4 regions of the Nocardia sp. NPDC055002 genome follow, and region 4 is predicted to be linked to each of the others. Evidence: riboswitches for the same ligand, from Rfam matches in the RefSeq annotation. Region 4 holds a riboswitch; each other region holds the start of a gene.

Region 1 (5,613 bases), on a different contig from region 4:
CGTGATCGCTGCCGCCGAAGGCGAGCAGGTCGGGCTTCACGGTGCCGGGGGAGCGGCCCGGCCCGATCGCGGAGTACGGCGCACGGTTCCATTGCGCTCCCACCCGATCCGATGAACCGACCGCGAGCGCGTTGACGCTGTCGGCCGGAACCTGGACGCGCGCGTTGCCACTCGGTCTGTCGGCCTCGCCGTTGTTGCCGACCGCGATGGTGGCCAGCGTGGTGCCGTCGCTGAGGTAGTCGTCCCAGAACGCGGTCCAGGCGTGCACTTCGTCGTCCTCGATGGGGAGTTCGGGGCCGATGCTGACATTGACGAACTCGTATTTGCGTTGGCGCAGCACGGTATCGATGCGCTCGATGGCCGAGTACAGCTCGCACTGGTCGTCGTCGGTGTCCTCGTCGAGCACCTGGTAGTGGTCGATGTAGCCGTAGGGGACCGGGACCGGCTGGACGGGGTCGACGCTGCCGAACAGCAGCGCCGAGGTGACGCGGTGGCCGTGGTCGAGATAGGTGCGCTGCGGCGCGGCGCTGTCGGCGAAGGTGTGGGCGTCGACCCAGCGGGTCAGCGGGGTACGTGCGGGGATGCCACCGTCGAAGACCGCGATGGTGAGTTCCCGGTCGGTCGGCTCGGTCGTCGGCAAGGCCGGGCGGAACGTCGAAAGCGCTGTCCTGGTGGTGGTGTCGCGCCCGAGCTGGGTGCGCATGCGCGGCATGCGGCGGATCACCCTGGTGAACGAGTAGCCGGCGAGTGCGGCGATGGCGGCGTGGGTTCCGGTGACGGGGACGAAGGCCAGACCACCGTTGTCGAGTCGGCGGTCGATGGCCACGTCGAGATCGAGATCGCGGGAGAAGTCGAGCAGACCCTGCAGGGCGATGTCGCGACCGGAGTGCAGCACCAATTCGGCGACGGTCTCCGAATTACGCGGTTCCGCTGCGAGTCTGAGCCTGTCGGCGGCGTTGTTGAGCCGGAATTCCGCCAGGCTGACGATACCGATCTCGGCGCCGCCCAGCGGTGCGTCGGCAGTGATCCGCTCGGTGAGCAACTGCAGATTGACGCGGGTCGTTGCCAGGAACAGCAGGGTGCTCGCCCGCGGTTTGCCGTGCTCCGGCGCGATCGCCACCGGCCTGCTGCCCAGCGGATCCAACTGCATCGATGTGAGAAGTCTTGTGGGATAACCACTTCTCGACAAGTACTGCGGATGCAGGGTGACCGCCGTGACCGTCTCGTCCTCCGGGCAGGCCGTTTTCGGCAACGCGTCCGCACTCGAGGTGGCCGCGCTCAGCATCGGCGCGAGTCGGGCTCGCGCCTGCGCCACCGTGTACGGGGGCTGCGGCGAGCCGCCCGATCTGCTGGGGGAGATGGGCGCGGTGAGTCGCTCACCGAAGCCGATCAGAAATCGCGGTCCCGCCACCGGTGAATCCCCCCAGCTGCCACGTTATTCCCGTCGATGCGTGAAACCACGAATGGTGTCGCGCGACACCCCCGTCAGCGCGCTGATCTGGCGCTGAGACAAGCCTGACACGCCCGTCAGCGTCTGTGCCAGCCGTAACCGATCCGTTTTGGGAAGTTCAGCTGCCAGTCGCGCGGAATGCTCGGCCATCAGCCCGGGCAGTAGCTGGTCCTCGAGCACGCAACGCCTGCGCAATCGCAGCATCGCGCGCTCGATATCGTTGAACGACAAGCCCTTCGACGCCAGCGCCACCGCGTCCACGGCGCCGTCGGGCAGTGGCTGCCCGGCGAACCGGCGAATCGCCTCGCAGCGTTGCTCGGCCTCGGGCAGGGCGAACTCCATGCTCACATCGAAGCGCCGCCACGCGGCCGGATCCAGCAGATCGGCGTGGTTGGTCGCGCCGATGACCAGGCCCCCGCCGGTCGGCCAGTCGTCGATCTGCTGGAGCAGCACCGTGACCAGTCGCTTCAACTCGCCCACGTCGCGATCGTCGTCGCGACGCTTGGCGATGGCGTCGAGCTCGTCGAGCAGCAGAACGCACGGCCGCTGCTTGGCGTAGTCGATGGCATGGCGCAGGTTGGTGCCGGTCTTGCCGAGCAGGCTGCTCATGATGGTCGCCAAGTCCAGGACCACCAGCGGCAGCGACAGTTGGTGGGCCAGCCAGGCTGCGGCCATCGTCTTGCCGACGCCGGGCGGACCGACGAACAGCAAGCTGCGGGCCGGGGTCAGATCGGCGGCGGCCAGCCGGTCGGCCTGCTTGCGTTCGTCGACGATCTGGGTGAGCACGTCATAGGTTTCGGCGGCCAGGATCGGCACTTCGGCGGTGGAGCCGGGCGGGATCACCCGCAGCAGCGGCAGCCGGCTGTCGCCGTCGACCGGAATCGGCGTATCCACCTCCGCGCGTAGGGGATTGGCGCGCGTGGGGTTCTGGCGCAGCAGCGCGATCAGCGCATCGGCCAGTTCGGGACTGGCATGCCGGTGGCGGCGCGCGGCCCGGCGCACGAACATTGCGACATCCTGCTCGCGCCCGGCGAGCGCCAACCTAGCCAGGTGGACGAATTCGTCGGGAAGATCGGCGCTCACGTCCGCCGAAGTGGAGCTCAAGGCGTGTGACATGGTCTTCTTCCGATCAACTACGTGGACTATTTTCGCTTCACTCGATCGTACGGCGTCCATCACGGGCAAAGTTCACCCCTTGTGTACCGGTTTGACATCGGACCCCACCCGCAGCGCCACATTGATCTGCCGAGCCCTCAGCGCAGCGATTCCCTTCGTCGGATGCTAGTTCCGCCACGCCCCCTCATGGGCGATTCCCTTCGCTTCGGGCGTGCCTCGAAGCGTGCGGCGCGGCGCCTATGCGGTGCCGAGCGTCCAGACCAGCGCCATGGTGAACGGGTGGCCGCGCAGGTGGGCCCACTTGGGTTTCGCCGCGAGCCAGGCGTCGTCGACCAATGCCTCGGCCGCTTCGGTGAGGACCCAGCCCGCGTCGGTGCCCGCGGTGATGTGCTCGCTCAGCAGGTGCAGGTGGGTGCTGATCGCGATCGGATCGCCCCCAGCGGGGGTGTAGTGCGTCGGCATTCCGGTGACCATCATGAACTGTGGGTGGTAGCTGATCTGGGCGAACGTGGCTCCTGGGACAGCCAGCCGCGCGGCCTCGGTGTAGAACGGGCGCAGGTCCGGCAGGTGTTCGTCGATCAGTGAGGAGATCACGAGATCGTAAGTGCTGCTTGGTAATTCGGTGGCACACACGTCGGCCTTGGTGAGTGTGCGGTGTACACCGCGGGCGCGGGCACGGGCCAGCATGCCCGCGCTCAGATCGACGCCGTCGATCTCGGCGCTACTGCGGCTGCGCAACCACGCGCCGGTTCGCCCCGTCCCGCAACCCAGGTCGACCGCCTGTCGCACTCCCGCCCAATCCGGGCGGCGAAGCCGATCCAGCAGCGCCGCGTCCATCTCGTCCATCACGGTGCGCTCGTAGGTGTCGGCCCAGCCGTCGTAACCGGTGGTGACATCGACGGTGGGGTAGTTGCGCCGGTCGAAATCGGCGAAGGCAGGCATCTCCGGAGTATCACAAGGGAAAGCGCACGTGGACAACCGATTTCCCGCTGCGGCCGCGACGGCCCGGCCGCCGCGCCGAACCGGGAGATCCCGTGGGTGGTCGGGGTCGACTCGGAGCGCGCCGACGATCGGTGGTTGACAGGTCCGGTGGTCGTCTGTCACTCTCGTTGCAGGTCACGAGTACCAGCGTTCAGCCCCGGCTTGCTGGTCGGCAACCCTCCTCCGCGGTGGGGTGCTCCGGGTGACGACCAGGCTGACGTCCGAATTGGGCGCGGCAAGCGCGGGCCACCTCTTCAGGAGCGGGTCCCTGAGCCGACGGGATTTCGTCATGACTGCTGTAATCGACCCCACCTGTGCCATCGCCGCCGTTTCCGGTGCCGACCTGCAGGTTCCGCTCGTTCAGGGCGGTACCAGCTCCTACGCCAACTTCGACTACGCGGCGAGTGCGCCGGCGTTGAAGCAGGTCACCGACCGGATTTCGCAGTTGCTGCCGTTCTACGCCAGCGTGCACCGGGGCGCGGGATACGCCTCGCGGATCTCCACCGAGTGCTACGAGGCTTCGCGTGGGTCCGTTGCCCGGTTCCTCGACGCCGACGACGACCAGGTCGTGGTGTTCACGCGTAACACCACCGATTCGCTGAACCTGCTGGCCGGGTGCGTGCCGGGGGAGACCGTGGTACTCGATATCGAGCACCACGCCAACTTCCTGCCGTGGGCGAAGCACGGTCGTCGCGTCGTGCGGGCCGCCGCCACGGTCGAGGAGACGATTCAGCGTGTCGTCGCCGAGCTGTGCAGCAAGCCTGCCGCGCTGCTGGCGGTGACCGGTGCGTCCAACGTCACCGGTGAGGTGCTGCCGCTGGAACGGCTCGCGACCATCGCCCATCTGTGTGGTGCGCGCATCCTCGTCGACGCCGCTCAGCTGGCTCCGCATCGCCGGATCTCCCTGCGCGAGACCGGGATCGACTACCTCGCCTTCTCCGGGCACAAGCTGTACGCGCCGTTCGGTTCGGGTGTGCTCGTCGGCCGGCGGGACTGGCTGGACGAGGGTGAGCCCTACCTGGCCGGTGGTGGTGCGGTGCGCAATGTCGGTGTGACAGAGGTCGAATGGGCGTGCGCGCCGCAGCGGCACGAAGCCGGCTCGCCGAACGTCCTGGGTGCGGCCGCTATTGCCGCCGCCTGCGATGCGCTCGCCGCCATCGACCCCACCGAACTCGTCGCGCACGAGCGCTTTCTGGCCGACCGGCTGCGTGACGGCCTGTCCGCGATCCCCGGCGTCGACCTGGTCGGTATCTGGTCCGACAGCCCCGACTGTGTGGGCATCGTCGCCTTCACGATCGCCGATGTCGCCCCTGGCAAAGTCGCCGCGTACCTCTCCGCCGAGCATGCCATCGGCGTCCGCGACGGCCGCTTCTGCGCGCACCCCCTCCTCGCGAGCCTCGGCCTCGACGCCGCCCTCCGAGCCAGCATCGGCCTCGGCACCACCGCCGCCGACGTGGACCGCTTGATCAGCGCGGTAGCCACCCTGGTCAGCCACGGTCCCACCTGGAACTATGCCGCCACCGACGGCCACTGGAACCCGACCCCCGAAACCCGTCCCCTCAGCGCCTCTTCCCCCGAAGGCGCCGCCCCCTGCCTGATCGGCTGAACTCGTCACAGGCGAGATTCACCGGACGTCGGCCGTCGAGACCTGCTCTCGGCGGCCGATATTCGTTCCCCGTCGAGGGCGTCCCAGGTGATGGTGACGCCGAGCGGATCAGTGATGGCGATCGCGCGCGCGTATTCCGCTCGCTTGTCCACACAATCGGCGGTAACCGTCGCTGGTGAAACCACTTCGACCACCAGCAGGGTGTCCCCTGCTGTGGGTTTGGTCTTCCACTTGTCGCGGGGGTCTTCGATACAGCGATACACGATGGCGTCGGGGCGGCGGAAATTGAACGGGACCTCCGAGACCAGCATGTCCAGTTCGCCGCCGGCCTTCAGGCAGGGCTGCCCGGTGGCGCGTTTCCGGATCGCTTCCCGCAGGCACTGTTTGATCGCATCGGCGATGGCGATGTGATTCGGCGAAGGTGAGTCGCGATGCACCAGCAGGCCGTCTTTGACCTCGA
Region 2 (5,613 bases), on a different contig from region 4:
GGGACCGGTCACCACCAGCGTGCCGCGGTTACGGATGGCCTGGGGCACCTCGGCGGCGATCGCGTCGACCTTGGCGGCCCGCACCCTGCCCTCCTGGGCGGGGGACAGGTCGTAGGTGATCGCACCGGCCTGCACGGTGTCGGCGGCCTCGGGCTCGGCGGTGCAGCCTGCCGTCAACAGCGTGGCCGCCGCGACGATGCCGATCAGGGTGGAGAGCTTCATCAGTGTCGAAACCTGTTCGTGGGAAGGGATGTTCAGCGGACGCGGGACAGGAACGCCTGCGTGCGCGGGTGTTCGGGGTGGTCGAGAACGCTGGCGGCCTCGCCCTGTTCGACGATCACGCCCTCGTCGAGGAACACGACCGTGTCGGCGACCTCGCGGGCGAAACCGATCTCGTGGGTGACGATCACCAGCGCGGTGCCGCTGTGCGCGAGATCGCGGATCACCGCGAGGACCTCGCCGACCAGCTCCGGGTCGAGTGCGGAGGTGGGCTCGTCGAACAGGATCAGCCGTGGTTTCAAGGCCAGGGCCCGCGCGATGGCCACGCGCTGCTGCTGACCACCGGACAGCCGCCGGGGATAGGCGTCGACGAAATCGGCCAGTCCTACCCGTTCCAGAAGCTGTTTCGCCTCGGCGACCACCTCGCCGCGTGGGCGCCGCTGCGCAGAGACCGGGGCGAGCGCCACATTGTCGAGCACCGTGAGATGCGGGAACAGATTGAATTGCTGGAACACGAAGCCGATGCGGCTGCGCTGGGCGCGCACCGCGTGGTCGGGCAGCGAACGCAAGATGTTGCCGCGTTGCCGGTAACCGATCAGCTCACCGTCGATGTGCACGGTGCCCGCGTCCTGCGCTTCCAGATGGTTGAGCACCCGCAGCAGCGTGGACTTGCCGGAGCCGGAGGGCCCGATCACGGCGACCACCTCACCGGCGCGTACCGCCAGATCCACGCCACGCAGTACCTCGGTGCCGCTGTAGGACTTGCGGATTCCGCGCGCCAGCACCGCTGCGGTCATCGGGTTGCTCCTCGGGGTGCGGCCGCACCGGCGGCGATCTCGGTGACCTTGGCGCGGACCCGCTGCCACGGTGTCGGCGGCAGCGCACGCTGCGCGCCCTTGGCGTAGTGCCGTTCGATGTAGTACTGCAGGATCGACAGCGCCGTGGTGAGCGCGATGTACCAGACGGTCGCCACCATCAGCAGCGGAACCACCCGGCCGTTGCGGCCGAAGATCACCTGCACCTGGTAGAACAGCTCGGCGATCGCCATCACCGACACGATCGAGGTGCCCTTGAACAGGCTGATCACCTCATTGGCCGCGTTCGGCAGAATCGAGCGCATCGCCTGCGGCAACACGATCGTGCGGAACTGGCGCCAGCGCGGAATCCCCAGCGCCGCCGCCGCTTCGAGCTGACCGTCGTCGACGGCGAGCAGACCCGCCCGGATCAGTTCGGCCGAATATGCCGCCTGATGCAGGGCCAGCCCGATCACCGCCGCGGTGAAACCGCTGATCACACCATTGACATCGAACTCGTAGAAGCCGGGGCCGAACGGAATGCCCACGGACAGGCGGGGATACAGGTAGGCGATGTTGAACCAGAACAGCAGCTGCACGATCAGCGGGATCGAACGGAAAGCCCAGATATAGGTCCAGGCGATCACCCGCAGCACGGGATTGTTCGACACCCGCCCGATCGCCAGCAGGGTGCCGAACACGAAACCGAGGGCAGTGCCCCACAGGGTGAGCTCGATGGTCACCCGGAGCGCGGCCAGCACCGATTTCGCGGTGAAGTACTGGGCGAAAGTGCCCCAGTCCCACCCCGGATTGGTGATCAGGCCGTGCGCGAACTGGGCCACCAGCAGCAGTGCGATCGCCGCGACGACCCAGCGCCACGGGTGCCACGACCCGGCGATCCGGGGCAGGTCGCCGGCGGGCGCCTTGCCGCCGGATTCCGGATCGGCGGGGAGAGCGTCGCCGGGCGGTGCGGGCGCGGTCTCGGCGCCGGAAACGGCAGACGCGGTCATGGGAATCCTTCGGAAAACAGTGGAACGAGGCACAGTGACCTCCACCCGGCCAGCAACGGGTTCGCGATCTGGCGGCGCTCAGGCCGGACAGGTAGACAGCACGAAAATCTCCTCCATCGAACCCGGCAGAAGCACCCACACCCCGAAACGGGCGGGTTGCTGCGACGTCATCGAGCCAGGTCTCTCGGTCGCTCTGGATGGTTGCGCCCCGGTTTTGTGACCCGAGCTGAATCAGCATGTGGCACATGTGCGGTACCCACAACGGTAGAAATCAGCGTGAGCACAGAGGTTGGAACCGGGCGCGAGCACGGGCACAATTGCCCCGGTTCGGCGTGGTGGGGGACCCGCGGACCGGGGGTGAGCGGCGATCGGTGGGTTCGCTGGGAAATTGCGACGCGCCGAACGGGCGGTTACTTCACCTGTCCGGAATCCCGCATCGCAGGCGGTAGCGTCGGGGTTCTCTGCGTCGATGAGGAGTACGTCGTGATCATGCCGCGTCGTTCCACCGCACTGACCGCCCTGACGGTTTGCGCCGCTGCGTTGCTGTCGGCTGTGCCGTCGGCCGTTGCCGAACCGGCCGTGCCGGTGGCGCCCGCTGTCACTCGGGACGCACCCGGTGTCACGCCCGCCGCGGGGGCGGGGGATCTTCTCGGTGCCTATCAGAGTGTTGTCGAGACGCTGAAGGCGCTGGGTATCCAGCCGTTCCTCTACCCGACGGTGGCGGCGAACTGTAGCGGTGACGGAGCGGGGCTTGTTCCGGCTGTTGCGGGGGCGGTGCCGGGGCCGTGGCCGGCCAACACACTGCCGATACCCGGGCTCGATCTGTCCGCGGTGAAATCCGGGCAGACTCTGTTCACGTTCCTGCCCTATGGGCTTGCGGCCGATACCGCGGCTACGAAGACGTCCGGGATGCAGGTGGCGTGGCTCAATGTGAGTACCGGGCGTGGGGGGATGGCCTCGATGGGGTCGATTGCCGACATTGTGCGGGCGATGGTGCCTGCTGAGGTTCCTGGTGAATTGCGGCCTCTTGCTGAGACGGCTATTCGGGATTTTCTCTTCGCCGCTATTCCTGTGGGGGGTGTGCGGGCTGTGCCTGTGGATACGGGGCGGGGGACTGTGTTGGCTGCTGTTTTCGGTACTACTGACAACGGTGGGCGGTCGTGCTTCTTCTTTCCGACGGTGGGGATCACCGAGGTGGCTTGAGGGTGGTTGCTCGACTCGGTGTCGAGCGGGTGCGCGCCTGCCCTTCACCCGCTCGGCGGCCCTGATGCGCCTGCGCCGTCGCGGAACTGCGGGTCAGGCGTGGTGGGCTATCGGGTCTTCGGGGGTTACCAGGGGGCGCTGTTTCCAGTGCAGGCGGCCGGTGCGGTGGCGGTGGTGGGAGCGGGTCCACAGGCTGAGGTAGTGGGCCACTGACAGGGGGTGGGCCACAGCTGAGGCGAGGTCGGTTCCGGTGGGGGGCTTGCGGGTTTCGATGGTGCGGGCGGTGAGGCGGCTGGTGACGGCGGCCAGGTAGCCGAGCAGGCCCGCGCGGCGGGTTCGGCCTCGGCCGAGGATCGCGGCCAGCGGGGGAATCCAGTAGGCGAGGGCGGCGAGGATTCCGATGGCTGCGCCGGTGTCGCGGCGGCCGCCGTAGGCCGACCACAGCCAGCGGGTGTAGCCGTCGGTGAGTTCGGTGGTGCCGGTATACATTCGGGTGCTCGCGGCGGGGCCCGCGGTCACCAGGGCGGTGCGATGGCCTGCTCGGCGGATGGCGCGGGCCAGGTCCAGGTCCTCGGTGGCGCTGGCCGCCACGGCCGCGTGGCCGCCGCCGGCGCGGTAGGCCGCGGCGTCGACGGCCAGGAACTGGCCGCACGCTACGGCGGTGGACGGGCGCAGGCTGTGGTTGGCGGGGCCGACGGGCAGGGTCGAAGCCCAGGACCAGGCGAGCAGGGGCTGGATCAGGCGCTCGGCGGTCGAACCGGCGTCCTGTCTCGGCCAGGCCGAGACCAGACCTGCTCCGCGCCTGCGTAATTCGGTCACCGCCGCGGCGATCGCGTGGGGGGCCAAGCGTACGTCCGCGTCGATGAACACCAGGGCGGCCGCGTCGGTGCGGGCGGCCAGGCGCGCGCACGCGGCGGCCTTGCCGGTCCAGCCGGGGGCGGGGTGGGCGGCCGAGCGCAGGACGGTGAAGCGCTCGTCGTCGGCGATCGCGTCGAGTGCGGCTTCGTAGGTGCCGTCGGTGGACGCGTCGTCGAGAATCAGCACGCTCAGGCGGGGGACGCCGATCTGCGCGCGAAGGTCGGCGATCAGCGCGGGCAGGCGCTGCGATTCGTCGCGGGCGGGGACGCACACCGTGACCGGTTCGATCACGCCGGCGACCCCGCGCGGCAGGGTGCGCAAGGTGACCAGGTTGTAGGCGGCGGTGGCCGCGCCGAGCGCGGCCAGACCGGTGCCCGCCCAGGTCAGGTAGCGGGCCGCCGCGCTCATGTCAGCGGCCCAGTCTGCGACTGGAGATTTCGCGCCACATCTCCGAGGGGGAGAAACCGCCGCGCGGTGCGTTGGGCGGGCCGGGGTTGCGGTCGCGGAACGCCAGGCCCGCGATCAGCGCGGCCACCGCGAGGGTGATGCCGCCGACGATGCCCGCCCAGCCCGCGAACGAGCGGGTGTTGGGGTCGGCGTACTTCACCTCGGCACGCAGGGTCGACACCTCGCCCGCGGGCAGCTTCCACGACACCGTGTTCTCGCTGTCGGTGGTCTCACGGGTGCCGTTGGTCTTGGCGACGCGGGCCGGGAACGCAACGGAGAACTGCACGTCCGACCCGTGCGGCGGCACCGATTCCAGATCGACCCGCCCGGTGAGACTCACCAGATCGCCGCTGCGCTGGAATTCGAGCGTGAACATGCCCTGTGTCTGATCCGACAGGCCACCGAGCTGGCCGACCTCGCCGAAGGACAGATCGTCGAAGAACACTTGGGTGCCGACGTATCCGTCCTGGTTGTAGTTCTCCACCCGCACCTTCGCCGCCAGCTGCTCCGGCGCCTTCAGCTGCGGCCCCTTGTCGTCGGGCCCCGTCGGCACCACCGCGGCGACGATCCGCCCCGACACGCGATCGTTCGACGACACCCCCATCGACACCTGCACGCGCAGGCACCCGGCCAGCGCGGGCACGAGCAGTGCCAGCAGGACGGCAACGGCCGCGACGCGCCGCGCGGGCACGGAACGACGCGGCGAAGGAGCGGGCATGTCGGCGACGGGACTCGGCTGCACGGTTGACATCGTGCCAGGCTCAGGCCCGAGAGCCCACACGACGGGCCCAGCACTCACCGCCCACCCGCGCCCATCAGGCATTTTCGCCCCGAATCGGGGTGTGTCGCGGCGGGGTCGGCCGCTCAGAACGCGCGTCGTGCGGCCCGCGCACGCAGAAACAACGGGATTCCGAGCACACCGAGACCGAGGAAACCCCAGATCGCCGACGCGGGAAGGCCGAGGAACACCGCGTGCGCGAGGGCCGAGCCGAGCCAGGTCCACGCGAACACCGCGACCGGGACCGCCACCGACGGGTCGCGCGGCGGCGGCAGGAAATGATCGAGCAGGGTGAGAATCACTG
Region 3 (5,613 bases), on a different contig from region 4:
AGCGCATCGTCTCGGTGAGCAGCTTCGACACGGCGGCCGCCTCGGTGAGGAACCCGTCGTGCCCGTCGCGTGAATGCACGATCTCCAGACCCGCGCAGCCCGGCAGCCCTTCGGCCAGCTCGGCCTGGGTGTGCAAGGGGTACAGGCGATCCGAGTCGACTCCGCCGACCACGCACGGCACCGATGTCGAGGCCAGCGCGGCAGCGATACCGCCGCGCCCGCGACCCACATCGTGGCGGTTCATGGCCTCGCTGAGCAGCACGTAGGTGGCCGGATCGAACCGCTGGACCAGCTTGTCGGCCTGGTGCTCGAGATAGCTCTGTACCGCATAGCGCCCACCGGTCCACGGGTCTTCGTCGCCCTGGGGCTTGTTGGTGAAGCGGTGGTCGAGTTCGCCCTCGGTGCGGTAGGTCAGGTGCGCGATGCGCCGGGCCAGTCCCATGCCGGTCATCGGCGCGCGGCCGGTGCCGTGATAGTCGCCGCCCTGCCAGTCGGGATCGGCCGCGATGACGGCCATCTGGGTGGTCTGGGTACCGATCTGATCGGCGGTGGCGCGGGCGCCCACGGCCAGCACGAGCGCGGCGCTGACCCGCTCGGGCAGGCCGATGATCCACTCGAGCACCCGCATGCCACCCATCGAGCCGCCGACGACAGCGCCGAGCCGCTCGATCCCGAGCACCTCGAACAACTGCGCTTCGGCCTTTACCTGGTCACGGATGGTCAGCTCGGGAAACCGTGCGCCCCAAGGCTTTCCGTCGGAGGCGAGCGAGGACGGGCCGGTGCTGCCCTTGCAGCCGCCCAGCACGTTGGTCGCGATCACACACCACTCGTCGGTGTCGATCGGCGCGCCGGGCCCGACCATGCCCTCCCACCAGCCGGGCGCCCCGTCGGGCCCACCGACGACATGGGAGTCGCCGGTGAGCGCGTGTTCGACGAGCACCACATTGTCCAGCGTGGGCGAGAGCTCGCCCCAGCGTTGCACCGCCAGCCGCACATCGGGGACGACGGCGCCGTTCTCCAGCGCCACATCCCCGATGGCGACCACGCCGACGCGCCCGTCCGGCGGTGGCAGCAGGGCCACCCCGGTTCCGGGTCGGGCGATCGGCGATTCGGTGCTCACAGTCACGTCGTCGCCGCCGCGAACCCGGCCCGCAGATCGGCCAGAATGTCGTCGATTCCCTCGATGCCCACCGCGAGCCTGACCAGGCCGGGAGTGACGCCGGCCGCCAGCTGCTCGTCGGGCGTCAACTGCGAGTGCGTGGTCGACGCCGGGTGAATCACGAGTGAACGCACATCACCGATGTTAGCTACATGGCTGTGCAGGCTGAGCGCGTCCACGAACTTCTTGCCCGCATCGACACCGCCGGCCAGCTCGAAGGCCACGATCGCGCCCGCACCCTTGGGTGCCAGCTCCTTGGCTCGCGCGTGCCAGGGCGAGGACTCGAGGCCCGCGTAGAACACCGCGTCGACGCCCGGCTGCTCGGCGACGAACTTCGCGACCGCCTCGGCATTGCTGACATGCCGTTCGACCCGCAGGCTCAGCGTCTCGATGCCCTGGGCGATGAGGAACGCGTTGAACGGCGAGACCGCGGCACCCAGATCGCGCAGCAACTGCACGCGAGCCTTCAGCGCGAACGCGGGCGCGCCCAGATCGGCGAACACCGCACCGTGGTAGCTGGGGTCGGGCTCGGTGAAGCCGGGGAAGCGCGCGTTGCCGTCGGCGTCGCGCACGGTCCAGTCGAAGGTGCCGCCGTCGACGATCACGCCCGCCACGGCCGCACCGTGACCACCCAGGTACTTCGTCGCCGAATGCACGACGATGTCGGCGCCGTGGGCCAGCGGCTGGATCAGGTAGGGGGTCGCGACGGTGTTGTCCACGATCAGTGGAAGGCCGTTCGCGTGCGCGACACCGGCGATACCGGGAATGTCGAACACCGCGCTGCTCGGGTTGGCGATGGTCTCGCCGTAGAACGCCTTGGTGTTCGGCTGGATCGCGGCTTCCCACTGCGCGAGGTCATCGGGATCCTCGACGAACGAGACCGTGATGCCCAGCTTGGGCAGCGAGTAGTGGAAGAGGTTGTAGGTGCCGCCGTAGAGGTGCGGGCTGGACACGATGTGGTCGCCCGCGCTCGCCAGGTTCAGGATCGCGTAGGTCTCCGCGGCCTGGCCCGAGGCCAGCAGCAGCGCCGCGACGCCACCTTCGAGCGCGGCCACGCGCTGCTCCACCGCGTCCTGGGTGGGGTTCATGATCCGGGTGTAGATGTTGCCCGGCTCGGCGAGACCGAACAGCGCGGCGGCGTGATCGGTGTCGCGGAAGGTGTAGGAGGTGGTCTGGTAGATCGGCAGGGCCCGCGCGTTGGTGCTCGCGTCGGGGGCCTGGCCCGCGTGGACCTGCTTGGTCTCGAAGGACCAGTTCTCGGGCAGGGAAGAGTCAGTCATGTCGTGCTCCAAATGGGTGTCAGCCGGGGGATCTCGTCAACTGGGTCGGATCGACTGGCAACAACACATGGGGGCCTCCTGCAGTGCGCGCTTGCTCTCGACTTTCGAGAGCCCGGTCATCACCCGGAGCACCCCACCGCAGCTGGAGGGTTGCCGACCAGCGAGCCGGGGCTTGGCGCTGGTACTCATGACCTTGCCGTCATGTTAACCGGAGATCTCCCGCGGGCGGAAACTTCCCCCGCATTTCCCGCCGAAGATCACTCGTTGGACGGTGTGCCGAAGCCTGGCGTGTCGTCCACCGGTGCGCCGCAGACCTGCCGTAAGCCGTGGTAGGCGCGCAGCACGGCGTCCCGAGTGACCCGGACAGCTACCGCCGGTGACCCGCTCAGCAAGGCTTGTTCGGTGTCGGCGACGGAGAGGTGGCACAGCATCTGCCAGATCCCGGCCACCAGCTTCACCGTGAAGTCGTCCGGTGACGTGCCCATCCGTTGCGCGAGCTCGGTGCACACCGCGACGTTCTTCTTCTCCGCGTATTCCAGCGCGCGGGCGTTGACCGACTGGCTGGTGCGCATGATGCGCTGCATCTGCAGGAATTGGCGGATGAACCGGATGCCGTCCGCGTCCGCCTCGGCCTGGACCACCGTCAGGTAGGCGCCACACAGTGCCTGGAGTTCGTTGCCGGTGTTCGGCTGGGAGCGCAGCGCGACGGCGACGGAGACCCCGAAGTCGTCGATCGGGGCCAGCACGATGTCTTCCTTGAGCGCGAAGTACCGGTTGACGGTGCGCGGGGACACATCGGCACCCGCGGCGATCTGCTCGACCGTCGTCGCGTCGAACCCTTGGCTGTCGCACAGGTCGAGTCCGACCGCCACGATCGCGGCCTTGGTCTGGAGCTTCTTGCGCTCGCGCAGGCCCAGCGGCGCGCCGGCAGCCGGTTCGGTCGTCCGGTCGGCGCTGATCGGAGTGGTCGAGTCCAGCATTCCCTCAGCCTACCGTGTCGGCGGCTCTATCTGTCCAAGTAGGCCAATTGGCGCATTCAGACATTTTTCTCTTGACGCCAATTGTCTTGCAATGCCAGGATTGATCCACGCCAATCGAGCGACGAGGAGTCCTGGTGACCGGCACCGAGATAATGACGAAACATGTTGATCAACAACAGAATTCGATGCGGTGGTGGGCGTTGGTCGTGCTCTCCGCCGCCCAGTTGATGGTGGTGCTCGACGCCACCGTGATCACGATCGCCCTGCCCTATGCCCAGCGCGACCTGGGGATCAGCGACGGCGACAAGCAGTGGGCGCTCACCGCGTACACGCTCATCTTCGGCGGCCTACTGCTGCTCGGCGGACGGATGGCCGACTACCTGGGCCGCCGCCGGATCTTCCTGGTCGGCTTGGTCGGCTTCGCTGCCGCCTCGGCGCTGGCCGGGCTCGCGCAGACCGGGCCGCAGTTGTTCATCGGCCGAGGTCTACAGGGTGCGTTCGCCGCGCTGCTCGCCCCCGCGGCCTTGTCGCTGCTGTCGGTGATCTTCACCGATGTGCAGGAGCGGGCCCGCGCGTTCGCGGTCTTCGCCGGCATCACCGCCGGTGGCATCGCGTTCGGGCTGATCGTCGGCGGCGCGCTCACCGAGTTCGCGTCGTGGCGATGGACGCTGCTGATGAACACGCCGATCGCGCTCATCGCGGTAGCCGGTGCGGTGGCGGTGATCACGCGCGATATCCCGGTGCCGAGAACCGGCGGCTACGACCTGCCCGGCGCCGTCACCGTGACATTCGGCTTGGTGTCGATCGTCTACGGATTCAGTCGCGCCGCCGAACACGGTTGGCTGGCGGGCAGCACGCTCGGCCTGCTCGGGGCGGGCTTCGCGTTGCTCATCGCGTTCGTCTTCATCGAGGCGCGCTCGGCGAATCCGCTGTTGCCACTGCGCATTCCGGGTGAGATCAATCGGGGCGGCGCCCTGCTGGCCGCGCTGCTGATCCCGATCGCGATGTTCGCGATGTTCTTGTTCCTGAGCTTCTACTACCAGAACACCCTGGGCTATTCGCCGCTGAAGGCCGGCATCGCGTTCCTGCCGTTCCCCGTGGGCATCGGGATCGCGGCGGGCATCACCAGTTCGTTGATGCCCAAGTTCGGGCCGCGTCCGCTCATGGTGGTCGGCGCGCTGCTCGGTGTCGTCGGACTGCTGTGGCTGGCGCAACTGAGCTACGGCGACGGGTACGCACTGAGCGTGCTGCCCGCGCAGCTGCTGATGGCGCTCGGGATGGGCCCGCTGTTCGTCGGGATGCAGGCCGTCGCGCTGCATCAGGTCGACGCCGAGGACTCCGGCGTCGCCAGCGCCCTGCTCAATGCCGCCCAGCAGGTCGGCGGCGCCGTCGGCACCGCCCTGCTGACCACGCTGTCGGTGCAGGCCGCCGAGAACTACGTCACCGACAACCCGACCGTCGACCACCTGATCGAACGCGCCTCGATCTACAGCTACGACGTCGCGTTCTATATCGGCGCCGGCTTCTTCCTCGCCGCCGCCGTGGTGATCGCGGTGATGATCCGCGACAAGCCGGAGAACCTGATCGAAGGCGACGAACACGCGGCCGCGGTACCGATCGCGGTCTGACCTGGTGAACCGGGCCCGCGCCACCGTTCTCGGTGCGCGGGCCCCGCCGTGTTACTACTCAGTAGCCGGTCAAGGCCCGATCGGGTGCCGACGTGCGGCCGGAGCGGAGTAGCTTCGAGGAGTCCCGCACAGCGGGCCCTCCCATCGCGGTGAGGTGGGGGACAGCAGTACGCTCGTCTTGTTTGCACCACACGTCCCGCAGACAACGCGGGGCATATACGTTGTCTGTTGGAACTGCTGGGGTCCGCTCACAAGCGTGTTCGCCTAGCCGTGCAATAAGGGCACCCACCGAGGAGGACACGAAGATCCATGTCCAAGATCAAGGTTGAAGGCACCGTTGTAGAACTCGACGGCGACGAGATGACCCGGATCATCTGGCAGTTCATCAAGGACAAGCTGATCCATCCCTATCTCGACGTGAATCTCGAGTACTACGACCTCGGCATCGAGTACCGCGACAAGACAGACGACCAGGTCACCGTCGACGCGGCCAATGCCATCAAGAAGTACGGCGTCGGCGTGAAATGCGCCACCATCACCCCCGACGAAGCGCGGGTGAAAGAGTT
Region 4 (5,613 bases):
CCACCAGCGCGGCGAGCACACCGAACACCAGGAACATCGAGCCGCCACCGAAGTCGCCGACCATGTTCAGCGGCGGCACCGGCCGCTCGCCCTTGCGCCCGATGGCATTGAGCACACCGGTCAGCGAGATGTAGTTGATGTCGTGTCCCGCGCGATCGGCGAGGGGGCCGTGCTGGCCCCAGCCGGTCATCCGGCCGTACACCAGGCGCGGGTTGCGGGCCAGCGCCTCGTCGGGTCCGAGGCCCATGCGCTCGGTGACGCCGGGACGGAAGCCCTCGAGCAGCACGTCGGCCTTCTCGACCAGGTCGAGGATCTTGGCGACGTCGGCGGGGTCCTTCAGATTCGCCTCGACGATCGTTCGCCCACGCCACTGGGGGCGTTCCATGAAGCCGGGCAGCTGGTTCGGGCGCTGCACGCGCACCACGTCGGCGCCGAGGTCGGCCAGTAGTAGCGCGGCGTGCGGGCCCGGCCCGATGCCTGCCAACTCGATGACCTTGATGCCCGCAAGGGGCCCCTGCTTGGCGGTGGACTCCGTGCTCACGCGGTGACCTCAGTTCGTTGTCGAACGGTATTGACACATTGACAATAGCGCTGGGGTGGCGGCTCGGGTAGAGCATGGGCGAGAATTCGCACGAGCGCGACTCGGCGCGGCAACGGGAGGACCCGGTAGTGGGCGTGTGGGGTGAGGTCGTTGTCGGCCTTGTCATTCTGGTCGGCATCGTCGGCGTGATCGTACCGATTCTGCCGGGGGTGATCCTCATTTTCGCGGCGATCGCGGTGTGGGCGTTCATGACCGGCGGTGCGACGGCCTGGACGGTGCTGGCGATCGCCACCGTCGCGCTGGCGCTCTCCGGCGTCGTGAAGTACACCTGGCCGGGCAAGCGGATGCGTGAAGCCGGGGTGTCGAACCGCGCGCTGCTGGCCGGTGCGGTGCTCGGCATCGCCGGCTTCTTCGTGATCCCGATCGTCGGCCTGTTCATCGGCTTCGTGCTCGGTGTGTACCTGGCCGAGCTGTACCGCCTGAAGACCAACGACCTGGCCTGGCCCGCGACGGTGCACGCGCTCAAGGGCGTCGGCCTGTCGATGCTGGTCGAGTTGTTCGGCGCGCTGATCGCGTCCGGTGTGTGGCTCACCGGCGCGATCATCAGCTGACTACTCGATGATCGGCAGCGGGCGGGTGCGGTCGTCCGCGCCGGGGAGCTGATTGCGCGGGATCGGGATAGTCGGATTCTCGATGCGGGGTAGCGGCTCGGATTCCGGGCGACGCACCGCGGGCAGCCGGTAGAACTCCCGGGCATTGTCCTCGAGCACCGCGTGGATATCGGAGCCGACCACCTGCGAGATCAGGTCCACATCGCGCTCCTCGAACGGCCTACCGGCGCGCGTGCCGGGCAGATCGCTGCCGAACATCAGCGCACCCGGGTTGACGGTGTGGATGCGTCGCAGCGTCTCGGCCACATCCATCTCGACCCGGCCGAACCCGGTCGCCTTCACTCTGGCGCCGCGGTCCACCAGGTCGAGCAGGTACGGCAGACCCTCGTCGGACATGCCGAGATGGTCGATCGAGAGCGCGGGCAGCTTCGAGATCACCGGTTGCAGAGAGGCCAGCATCTGACCGTCGATGTAGAGCTCCACGTGCCAGCCCGCCAGTTCGTGGGCGCGCAACGCCTGCAATGTCATCTCGGTGATGTCGGCGGCGGCGCGCTTGAGGTTGAACCGCAGGGCGCGTACGCCTGCCCGGTTCAGCTCGAGGATCTCGTCGTCGGTGGCGTCGAGATCCAGCCGGGTCACGCCGACCCAGTCGGGACCGAGCGCGGCCAGTGCTGCCTTCAGGTACGTCTGATCGGCGCCTTGGAAAGACGCGCTGACGACAGCACCGCCGCGAACATCGAAGTGCGCCATACGCTTTCGATAGTCATCGATCACGTAGGGCTCGGGGAGATAGCCTTCGTTCTCGATCAGCGGAAACCGCGGATCGATGATGTGGACGTGGGCATCGAACACCAGTACAGAATGCCTTATCTCTGCGGCGTGAGCGCACTCAACGTCGCGCCCCCACTAGGACGGGACCACTGAAACCCCGAGTTCTGCCATGACAGCACACCCAACCCCGCACATCGGCGGGCCATTCAGGGCCGCGAACACGCGCGCGCCAGCGCGCCAAAAACTCAGGCCTTGTTCGGCTCGGAGGCGCGCAGCATGTCCTCGCGCTCCACGACCTTCACGCGCTCGCGGCCTTCGGGCTCGCCGAGGGCGCGCTCGTGGGCGTCGAGGCGGTACCAGCCCGCCCAGGTGGTGAACGGGATGCCCTTGCCCTCGAGGAACTCGGTGACGGCGTCGAGCTCGGGCTTCGGCGCGGGGGCGAAGGCCTTGGCGTCGTCGAGCAGGCAGGCGATGGTCTCGTTGGCGTCGCCCTTGGTGTGGCCGATGAGGCCGACCGGGCCGCGCTTGATCCAGCCGGTCACGTAGGTGGCGGGCATGAATCGGGCGTCACCTTCGGCGGTGTCGTCGGCGATCACGCGGCCGGCCTCGTTGGGCACCGTGCCCGCCTGATCGTCGAACGGCAGCTGGGTGACGTTCTGCGAGAGGTAGCCCACGGCGCGGTACACGGCCTGGATGTCCCAGTCGGTGAAGTTGCCGGTGCCCTTGACGTTGCCGGTGCCGTCGAGCTGGGTGCGTTCGGTCTTCAGGCCGACGACCTTGCCGTCGGCACCGAGGATCTCCGAGGGCGATTCGAAGAAGTGCAGGAACAGCTTGTGCGGGCGGTCGCCGTGGTCGCGGATGGCCCACTGCTCGAGGGTGTTGGCGACCATGTCGACCTGCTTGGAGTTACGGCGTGCGGCTTCGGAGCCTTCGTCGTAGTCGATGTCCTCGGGGTTGACGATGACCTCGATCGTCGGCGAGTGGTCGAGTTCGCGCAGCTCGAGGGGCGTGAACTTGGCCTGCGCGGGGCCACGACGACCGAACACATGGACCTCGAGGGCCTTGTTGGCCTTGAGGCCTTCGTAGACGTTCGGCGGGATCTCGGTCGGCAGCAGTTCGTCGCCGGTCTTGGCGAGTACGCGGGCGACGTCGAGGGCGACGTTGCCGACGCCGAGGACGGCGACCTTCTCGGCCTCGAGGGGCCAGGAGCGGGGGACGTCGGGGTGGCCGTCGTACCAGGACACGAAGTCGGCGGCGCCGTAGGAGCCGTCGAGGTCGATGCCGGGGATGGCCAGGGCGCGGTCGGCGTTGGCGCCGGTGGAGAAGATGACCGCGTCGTAGAACTGGCGCAGGTCGTCGAGGGTGATGTCGGTGCCGTAGTCGATGTTGCCCAGCAGGCGGACCTGGTCTTTGTCGAGGACCTTGTGCAGGGCGGTGATGATGCCCTTGATGCGGGGGTGGTCGGGGGCGACGCCGTAGCGGATCAGGCCGAAGGGCGCGGGCATGCGCTCGTAGAGGTCGATGCTCACGTCGGCATCGGACTTCATCAACGCGTCGGCGGCGTAGATACCGGCCGGTCCCGCACCCACGATCGCAATGCGAAGTGGGCGAGTCGCTGCACTCTGTTCGGTCATTTCTACGCGCACCCTTTGGTCGAGAACTGATTTGACGGCGTCAACTTAGCTTAGGCTAAGTCGGACATCCGCTTACTGGCAGCTGCCATCGACGTCGGCAGCCGACCGCAATCAAGGCGATTCTAGCTGCGGCGTTGCAGCCACCCGGCGCGCGGTGTAGCTGCCCGCGCGGGTCTGTCAGGATTACAGCATGAACGAGGAGCAAACAGGCTCGGATGACCAGCCCGTAGTGGTGGATCAGACCGACAAGCGTTCCATCGTCCCGTTCGTCGCGGCCGCGGTGATCGCGATCATCGTGCTCATCGCCATCGTGGCGGGTGGACTGCTCTCACCCGCTGAGAAAAATGTCACAGAGGCCGACCGTCTCGCGGCCGCCGTCACCAACTATATCGACGCGCGCTCGCGCAGCGACCTCCGTCCGCCGACGGGCGTGGCCTGCCCCGGCTTCAGCGAAGAGACCTCCGGCCTCGGCGAACAGCTCGGTGGCCCGAAATCCACTGTCACGATCGACGGCAAGGGTTTCGAGAACGCCACCGTCAACGGTGACCGCGCCAAAATCGACGCGGCGCTCGTGGTCAACGGCAACCCGGCGGCGAGCAACTGGAAACTGACCCGCGTGGACAGCGCGTGGCTGGTGTGCTCGTTCTGAATCGTTTGACACGATGACCGGTGCCGAGGCAATCTCAGATCGCAAGGTCATGAGTGCCAGCGTCAAGCCCCGGCTCGCTGGTCGGCAACCCTCCTCCGCGGTGGGGTGCTCCGGGTGACGACCTGGCCGTGTGTTCGGGGATTTCCGGCACGGCAAGAGCGGATTCACGCAGGAGGATCGACATGACTTACGCCGGCGACATCACCCCTGAGAAGGCGTGGGAGCTGCTCACCGAGCACCCCGGCGCCGTGCTGGTCGACGTGCGCACCGAAGGTGAGTGGGCACACATCGGCATTCCCGACACCAGTTCCATCGAGCGCCCGGCCCACTTCATCGAATGGGTCGACGGCACCGGCACCCGCAATCCCGAGTTCGGCGCGCAGCTCGAGAAGGCACTCGCCGGTCGCCCCGACGACGCACCCGTGGTGTTCCTGTGTCGCTCCGGCCAGCGTTCCGCGCATGCGGCGAACCTGGCGACGGCGGCGGGCGTGGCGCCGTCCTACAACGTGCTCGACGGTTTCGAAGGTGGTCCCGACGCGTTCGGTCAGCGCGGCAGCACCGGTTGGCGCGCTGTCGGCCTGCCGTGGCGTCAGGCATAAGGAGAAAAGCATGATCACCGGTGGTTCGTTCGACAAGCCACTGCCCGAAGGCGTCGGTCCCGGCACGCTCGGCGTGCGTGGCGGCCTGCGCCGTTCCGGCTTCGACGAGACCTCCGAGGCGCTGTATCTGACCTCGGGTTTCGTCTATGAGAGCGCCGAGGCCGCCGAGGCCGCGTTCACCGGCGACGTCGAGCATTTCGTCTACTCCCGCTTCGGCAACCCGACCGTGGCCATGTTCGAGGAGCGCATCCGCCTGCTCGACGGCGCCGAGGCGGCCTTCGCGACCGCGTCCGGCATGTCGGCGGTGTTCACCGCGCTCGGTGCCCTGCTGAAGGCGGGCGACCGTCTCGTCGCCGCCCGCAGCCTGTTCGGATCCTGTTTCGTGGTCTGTAACGAGATCCTGCCGCGCTGGGGCATCGAAACCGTCTTCGTCGACGGCGACGACCTCGACCAGTGGGAGCAGGCCCTGTCCGTCCCCACCCAGGCCGTGTTCTTCGAGACCCCCGCCAACCCGATGCAGACCCTCGTCGATGTCCGCAAGGTCACCGAGCTCGCCCACGCCGCGGGCGCGAAGGTGGTGCTGGACAACGTCTTCGCCACCCCCCTGCTCCAGCGCGGCTTCGAACTCGGCGCCGACGTGGTGGTCTACTCCGGCACCAAACACATCGACGGCCAGGGTCGCGTCCTCGGCGGCGCCATCCTCGGCGCCCAGGACTACATCGACGGCCCCGTCAAAACCCTGATGCGCCACACCGGCCCGGCCCTGAGCCCCTTCAACGCCTGGACCTTGCTCAAGGGCCTGGAAACC

What was found. Region 4 has a riboswitch for S-adenosylmethionine ahead of ACWF99_RS21470 (rhodanese-like domain-containing protein). Riboswitches for the same ligand answer to the same signal wherever they lie in the genome.
Region 1: another riboswitch for S-adenosylmethionine. It lies ahead of ACWF99_RS16475 (aminotransferase class V-fold PLP-dependent enzyme); the one in region 4 lies ahead of ACWF99_RS21470 (rhodanese-like domain-containing protein).
Region 2: another riboswitch for S-adenosylmethionine. It lies ahead of ACWF99_RS29115 (amino acid ABC transporter permease); the one in region 4 lies ahead of ACWF99_RS21470 (rhodanese-like domain-containing protein).
Region 3: another riboswitch for S-adenosylmethionine. It lies ahead of ACWF99_RS13470 (bifunctional o-acetylhomoserine/o-acetylserine sulfhydrylase); the one in region 4 lies ahead of ACWF99_RS21470 (rhodanese-like domain-containing protein).

The regions. Positions count from the first base shown of each region.
Region 1 covers NZ_JBSGWE010000003.1:911,992-917,604, reverse strand. The annotation lists gene ACWF99_RS16490 (S8 family peptidase) at 1-1,411, opposite strand, end outside; gene ACWF99_RS16485 (AAA family ATPase) at 1,436-2,566, opposite strand; gene ACWF99_RS16480 (class I SAM-dependent DNA methyltransferase) at 2,804-3,508, opposite strand; SAM riboswitch class IV at 3,681-3,795, shown strand; gene ACWF99_RS16475 (aminotransferase class V-fold PLP-dependent enzyme) at 3,837-5,153, shown strand; gene ACWF99_RS16470 (Uma2 family endonuclease) at 5,159-5,613, opposite strand, start outside.
Region 2 covers NZ_JBSGWE010000009.1:87,546-93,158, reverse strand. The annotation lists gene ACWF99_RS29125 (ABC transporter substrate-binding protein) at 1-222, opposite strand, end outside; gene ACWF99_RS29120 (amino acid ABC transporter ATP-binding protein) at 255-1,016, opposite strand; gene ACWF99_RS29115 (amino acid ABC transporter permease) at 1,013-2,023, opposite strand; SAM riboswitch class I at 2,134-2,227, opposite strand; gene ACWF99_RS29110 (hypothetical protein) at 2,381-3,226, shown strand; gene ACWF99_RS29105 (glycosyltransferase family 2 protein) at 3,320-4,492, opposite strand; gene ACWF99_RS29100 (LppM family (lipo)protein) at 4,494-5,249, opposite strand; gene ACWF99_RS29095 (carotenoid biosynthesis protein) at 5,396-5,613, opposite strand, start outside.
Region 3 covers NZ_JBSGWE010000003.1:248,256-253,868, reverse strand. The annotation lists gene metX (homoserine O-acetyltransferase MetX) at 1-1,126, opposite strand, end outside; gene ACWF99_RS13470 (bifunctional o-acetylhomoserine/o-acetylserine sulfhydrylase) at 1,123-2,439, opposite strand; SAM riboswitch class IV at 2,522-2,632, opposite strand; gene ACWF99_RS13465 (TetR family transcriptional regulator) at 2,697-3,419, opposite strand; gene ACWF99_RS13460 (MFS transporter) at 3,554-5,047, shown strand; gene ACWF99_RS13455 (NADP-dependent isocitrate dehydrogenase) at 5,357-5,613, shown strand, end outside.
Region 4 covers NZ_JBSGWE010000005.1:68,276-73,888, forward strand. The annotation lists gene ACWF99_RS21445 (CaiB/BaiF CoA transferase family protein) at 1-541, opposite strand, end outside; gene ACWF99_RS21450 (DUF456 domain-containing protein) at 670-1,152, shown strand; gene ACWF99_RS21455 (amidohydrolase family protein) at 1,153-2,004, opposite strand; gene ACWF99_RS21460 (FAD-dependent oxidoreductase) at 2,169-3,557, opposite strand; gene ACWF99_RS21465 (Rv0361 family membrane protein) at 3,748-4,206, shown strand; SAM riboswitch class IV at 4,252-4,371, shown strand; gene ACWF99_RS21470 (rhodanese-like domain-containing protein) at 4,389-4,805, shown strand; gene ACWF99_RS21475 (O-succinylhomoserine sulfhydrylase) at 4,816-5,613, shown strand, end outside.